Regions from separate parts of the Rodentibacter sp. JRC1 genome, predicted to be linked through region 1. Evidence: riboswitches for the same ligand, from Rfam matches in the RefSeq annotation. Region 1 holds a riboswitch; the other holds the start of a gene.
What was found. Region 1 has a riboswitch for thiamine pyrophosphate ahead of thiC (phosphomethylpyrimidine synthase ThiC). Riboswitches for the same ligand answer to the same signal wherever they lie in the genome.
Positions count from the first base shown of each region.

Region 2: another riboswitch for thiamine pyrophosphate. It lies ahead of thiB (thiamine ABC transporter substrate binding subunit); the one in region 1 lies ahead of thiC (phosphomethylpyrimidine synthase ThiC).

Region 1 is NZ_BPWA01000001.1:1,080,045-1,083,422, forward strand. Features, by position in the region: gene thiH (2-iminoacetate synthase ThiH) at 1-1,017, shown strand, start outside; TPP riboswitch at 1,080-1,174, shown strand; gene thiC (phosphomethylpyrimidine synthase ThiC) at 1,256-3,154, shown strand; gene thiE (thiamine phosphate synthase) at 3,234-3,378, shown strand, end outside.
Region 2 is NZ_BPWA01000001.1:2,045,638-2,049,015, reverse strand. Features, by position in the region: gene thiP (thiamine/thiamine pyrophosphate ABC transporter permease ThiP) at 1-1,081, opposite strand, end outside; gene thiB (thiamine ABC transporter substrate binding subunit) at 1,090-2,091, opposite strand; TPP riboswitch at 2,201-2,293, opposite strand; gene grxD (Grx4 family monothiol glutaredoxin) at 2,403-2,729, opposite strand; gene HEMROJRC1_RS09310 (YgcG family protein) at 2,812-3,378, opposite strand, start outside.

The sequences.
Region 1 (3,378 bases):
GCGGTCAGAAATTTGGATGATTTAATGGCATTGCTTTCCCCCGCCGCCGAAACTTACTTAGAGCCGATGGCACAGCTCGCGCAACAGCTTACCCGCCAGCGGTTCGGCAATGCGGTGTCGTTTTATTTACCCCTGTATCTGTCAAATTTATGCAAAAATGATTGCACCTATTGCGGTTTTTCGATGAGCAATCCGATTAAACGGAAAACCTTAAACGAGCAGGAAATTTTGGCAGAATGTGAAGCGATTAGGGCGATGGGTTATGAACATATTTTACTCGTTACCGGTGAACATCAACAAAAAGTGGGAATGGATTATTTTCGGCAAAATCTTCCCAAAATTCGACCGCACTTTAGTGCAATGCTAATGGAAGTACAACCACTCAAAAGTGAAGAATATGCAGAGTTAAAAACACTCGGGCTAGACGGTGTGCTGGTGTATCAAGAAACCTACAATGCGACTGAATATGCCAAACATCATTTGCGGGGCAATAAACAGGATTTTCTCTACCGTTTGGAGAGCCAAGACAGATTAGGGCGGACTGAAATTGATAAGATTGGATTAGGTGCGTTAATCGGGCTTTCTCACGATTGGCGAACGGATCTCTATTTCGTTGCCGAACATTTAAATTATCTACAAAATCGCTATTGGAAAAGCCGTTATTCTATTTCATTCCCTCGTTTGCGACCTTGTGTGGGCGGTGTACAACCGGCTTCCACAATGACGGATAAACAACTTTTACAAGCAATCTGTGCTTTTCGTTTGTTTTCCCCGGAAGTAGAGCTTTCCCTTTCCACTCGTGAATCGCCTTATTTTCGCGATAATGTCGTTCCGATTGCCATCAATACCCTTTCCGCAGGATCAAAAACCCAACCGGGCGGCTATGCCAATACAGAAAAACAACTCGACCAATTTTCGCCCTATGATGAACGCCCCCCTTTAGAAGTGGCAAAAGCCCTGCTTGCCAAAGGGCTACAACCCGTTTGGAAAGATTGGGATAGCTATTTAGGACGGTGAAAAACAGTTATAAAAAGTTGAATGATTCCCTTGCTTCACAAAAAGTTACGCTCTAGAATAGAAAAATCTTGTCGGAGTGCCATTGGCTGAGATCGCAAAGCGAGATCCGTTGAACCTGTAGGTTAATACCTGCGTAGGGAACAAGGTGTAAAACATCTCACAAATATTACCGCTTGTTAGGTTTAACAAGCGGTCGCTTCAGACAAGAAATTTACTTTTATCTCAAGGAGTGATTTCTATGTCAAATTTACCGAACAATCCAAATCCAAGCCGCCGTGAAAAACGCCGGTCGGCACAGCAATTTATCCACAGCCTTAAACCGCAACAATTTCCTAACTCAAAACGAATTTATTTGCAAGGCTCTCGTGCCGATATTCAAGTGCCAATGCGGGAAATTCACCTTAGCCCAACCTTAATCGGCGGCACAAAAGAAAATCCGCAATATGAACCCAACGAGCCAATTCCTGTTTACGACACCTCAGGCGTTTATGGTGATGAAAGCCAAACCATTGATGTTACACAAGGCATTAAAGCCCTTAGAGCCAACTGGATTGCCGAACGTGCTGATACCGAAACTCTCTCCCAAGCCAATTCCGCCTACACACAAGCCCGATCGAAAGATATTACCCTTGATGATCTACGAATGAAAACCACCCGCCCGATTTTGAAAGCTAAAGCAGGCAAGCGTGTAACCCAAATGTACTACGCCAAGCAAGGCATTATCACGCCAGAAATGGAATTTATCGCTATACGGGAGAATATGGGGCGGGAGCGGATTAAAAGTGCGGTGCTTTTACAGCAACATTTAGGCAACGGTTTTGGAGCGGTAATCCCCGATAAAATTACCCCTGAATTTGTCCGTCAAGAAGTGGCAGCAGGACGTGCGATTATTCCGTGCAATATCAACCACCCCGAAAGCGAACCAATGATTATCGGACGACATTTCCTCGTGAAAGTCAATGCCAATATCGGCAATTCAGCGGTAACCTCCTCGATTGAAGAAGAGGTAGAAAAACTCCTGTGGGCAACCCGTTGGGGAGCGGATACGGTAATGGATCTCTCCACAGGACGTAATATTCACGAAACCCGTGAATGGATTTTGCGTAACAGCCCCGTGCCAATTGGTACCGTTCCCCTTTATCAAGCCTTAGAAAAAGTCAATGGAGTAGCAGAAAATCTCTCGTGGGAAGTGTTTCGAGATACCCTGATTGAACAAGCGGAACAAGGGGTAGATTATTTCACTATTCACGCAGGCACACTCCTTCGCTATGTGCCGATGACCGCCAATCGCCTCACGGGTATTGTCTCTCGAGGAGGTTCGATTATGGCGAAATGGTGCTTGACCTATCATCAAGAAAATTTTCTCTACACCCATTTTCGTGAAATTTGTGAAATCTGTGCCGCTTATGATGTGGCATTATCCCTTGGCGATGGCTTACGCCCCGGTTCAATCCAAGATGCCAATGATGAAGCCCAATTTAGCGAACTTTACACCCTCGGCGAGCTCACCCAAATAGCGTGGGAATATGACGTGCAAGTGATGATCGAAGGGCCGGGACATATCCCAATGCAGATGATCAAACGTAATATGGACGAAGAGCTTGAACATTGTGCCGAAGCTCCCTTCTATACACTCGGGCCACTCACCACCGATATTGCCCCCGGTTACGACCATTTTACCTCCGGTATTGGAGCGGCGATGATCGGCTGGTACGGCTGTGCAATGCTCTGCTATGTTACCCCGAAAGAGCATCTCGGCTTGCCCGACAAAGAAGACGTAAAACAGGGCTTAATCACTTATAAAATCGCCGCCCACGCCGCCGATCTCGCCAAAGGACACCCTTCCGCCCAAATTCGGGATAACGCAATGTCCAAAGCCCGTTTTGAATTTCGTTGGGAAGATCAATTTAATCTTTCTCTCGACCCAGAAACAGCACGGGCTTACCACGACCAAACACTCCCACAGGAATCAGGCAAAGTCGCTCATTTCTGCTCAATGTGCGGCCCGAAATTCTGCTCAATGAAAATCACTCAAGATGTGCGGGATTACGCTAAAGAACTTGAACAAAAAGCAGGGCTAGAGCAAATGGCAGAAAAATTTACCCAATCGGGAGGGGAGATTTATCAGAAGGTGTAGATCGCAAGGTGGGCAAAAAATTTGCCCACCACAAGCGGTCAGTTTCAATCAAACATTTGAAAAATAAACAGAAAAGAATATGAAGACCAAAATTTTATGGACAGTCGCAGGCTCGGACTCCTGTGCAGGGGCGGGATTACAGACGGATTTACACACCTTTCGAGATTTTGAGGTAATCGGCAATTCGATTGTAACAAGTGTTACCGCTCAACACCCAAAGGGCG
Region 2 (3,378 bases), 970 kb from region 1:
ATTGGCGTGAAAGCAGTAATAAGAGAAAAGAAAAAGTAATTGCCAGCACGCCTGAAGTCGGTGCCATAGAAAGAGAATACATTAAGGCTTTCCATAACTGCGGGTCTTGTAAAAAACGCCCCCATTGCCGTGCGTTCAATCCTTCAACGATAATATTCAACAAGGGCATAAAAATAAATAAGCAAACGCTAATTAAAATAAAAACATTAAAAATTTTGACCGCACTTGAAGGGGCAGCCAGCCAAATATAACGCTGAGATAAGTGGGTTTCCGGTGGTTTTGCCAAAAACTGCGACATCGTAAATAATACAAAGCAAAAAACAAATTGAATCAAGGCAAACAAGGCGGCTTTCGGAAAATCAAATTCAAATAAAATCGCTTGATAAATGGCGACTTCTAATGTGCTATTTTGTGGCCCGCCACCAAGTGCGAGTACAATCGTGAAGCTGGTAAAGCACAACATAAAAATCAACACAAAAGCAGGTAAAAGTTGATTTTTAAGATAAGGTAATTCAATGAGACGAAAAAATTGCCAACCGCGAATATTTAATTGAGCGGCAAGCTGATGTTGTTCCGAAGGGATAGATTGTAGGGCTTGCCCCGTCATTCTTGCCGCGAGAGGAATATTAAAAAAAAGATGAGCAATCAAGATGCCGCTTAGTCCGTAGATTGTCGGTTTCCAGTCGATTCCCAAACTCTGCATAAGCAAACTTAGCCAACCAGCCGAACCATAAATACCAAGTAAACCGAAGATAGCCAATAATGCGGGCAATACGAATGTGAGAGAAAATAAACGCTGTATAAGCCGCTTGCCACAAAAAGATTGATAAAAAAATGCACGCCCAAATAACGTTCCAATCATCACCGAAAGCAATGCCGACAAAAAAGCCTGCTCAAAACTAAAGGTGATGATTTGATGTAGATAACTGTCTTGTTTAAAGTTTTCCCACGTATAGCTTCCTCCTACAGAAAACACTGATGAAAGAGAGAGCACATAAAGTAAAACAATGAAAAAAACGACCGCACTTCCGCCGATATAATGACGGGGACGAAAATGCGGATGAGAAAATAATGGCACCATACGACTCATTATTTAGAAAGTGCCTTTTGCCATTGATTAATCCAGTTTTTTAAATGTTCACCGGTTACTTTTGATGTATCCAGAACAACACTATGTTGAGTATGCTCCTTTAGGGCATCGATATTGCTTTCAATCGCCGTATTAATCACCGGTAACATCACGTTATTTTTTGCTATATCGGCTTGCGCTTCCGGTGAAAGCAAGTATTCAAGGAAATGATCGGCACAACGATTACTACGATTCGCCACTTTCGCCGCAACTTCCACTTGCAACACGCCACCTTCTGCAAAATCAGTCGCCATATAATTCTCTTTCTGTTCGGAAAGAAGATGATAAATCGGTGAAGTGTTGGTGCTTAATACCAAATCCCCCTCACCTTTTAAAAAGGCACCATAGGCTTCAGTCCAACCTTTCGTTACGGTAACCGTATGTTCAGCTAACGCTTTCCACATATTTTCAATTTCAGCTTGCGGATAAAGCGTATTCACCCAAAGTAATAAACCTCGTCCGATACTGCTGGTGCGCGGATCTTGATATAACACTTTTAAATCTTTTCGTTCAATCAATTCCTTCAGGCTTTTTGGCGGATTGGTTAATTTATTTTTATCGTAAATAAAAGCGTATTTCGCAAAATCGAAAGGTAAAAAAGTACGATTATCCCATTCTAACGGCAACGCAAGTTTATTGAGATCAACTTGATTCGGCTCAAACATTGCGAGTTTTTCCGCTTCATCAATTTGGTGATTATCTAACCCCAAAACGATGTCCGCTTTAATTTTCTTGCCTTCCAAACGTACACGATTAAACAGAGTACCGTTATTATCAAAAGCGACATAATTTAATTGACACTGAGGGAATTGTTTTTCAAAACCATTTTTAACTTTCGGGCCGGCACTCCAATCAGCGCTGAAAGAATCATAAGTATAGACCGTTAAAGGTTGCGGTGCAGCTTGAGTAAAAGGAGATGAAACAAAAAGTGCGGTTACAAAAAACAACAGTTTTTTGAACATCGGCTTAGCCGACGGTGGCGAAACCATAGCAATTGCTGAAGCGATTGCGTATAAAATGAAGCGTGTTTTTTTCATAATGCCATCCTTATAAAAAGTGAAGAAACAGCCTAATGAAAAAGAATTAGTTTCCTACGCCAGCATTATCTGTTTCAGGTTCACGGGTATTTCTCAGCCAAACAAGTTGGCACCCCGACTAATTGTGTGGAAGTCTATACAAATGCTTTATAATATACAAGCACTTTACGATAAAACGAATCACAAAATTCAAGCAAAAGAAAACCCGCAAAAAGCGGGTTTAAGCTCTAAATACATTATGCTTGGTGCTTGGCAGCGACTTCGCTTAACAGAGTTTGCAATTCACCGGCTTGATACATTTCCAAAATAATATCGCACCCGCCGACCAATTCACCTTCAACCCATAATTGAGGGAAAGTCGGCCAATTTGCATAACTCGGCAACGCTGCCCGAATATCAGGATGTTGTAAGATATCGACATAACCAAAAGGCACTTTGCAGTTTATTAAGGCTTCAACCGCACGTGCAGAAAAACCACAAGAAGGCAGTTTTGGCGATCCTTTCATATAAATTAAAATCGGATTTTCGCTGATTTGTTTCTTAATTTTATCTAAAGTTTCCATAATGTTCCCCATAAAAAACGAGCGGGCATTTTAACATAAGTTAAAAACATCACAAATTATAACTTGAGTATTTATGTAGGATTTACCAACTTCCGCCGGCTCCACCGCCGCCAAAACCGCCACCACCAAAGCCTCCGCCTGATGAGCCGCCTCCGAATCCGCCACCAAAACCTGAACCGCTACGGCGGCGGGATAATGTAGATTGACGCACAATACGATTTAATTGATCACGCTGATTCGGGCTGATATAGACTTCATCCTTATGATACAGATATTCACCAAACACAACAAAAGCGATAAATACCAACACCATAATGAAAGGAATATATTGTTCAAATTCACTTTCTTCCGTCTGATAAGCACCGTATTCCCCTTGGCTGGCTGCAATGATGTCATTTAAGCCGTCATTTATGCCTTGCGCATATTGTCCTTGCTTAAATTGAGGCAAAATCGCATGGCGAATAACTTGTGATAAAAAAGCATCAGGCAATACCCCTTCCAAACCTTGTCCTGTGGCGATAAAAACTTTGCGGTCATTTTTCGCAATCAGCATTAACACGCCATTATTTAACTGCTTACGTCCAATTCCCCATTTATCGCCCAAAGCAAAAGCATAATCGGCAATTTCATATTCACCTGTTGTGGGCAC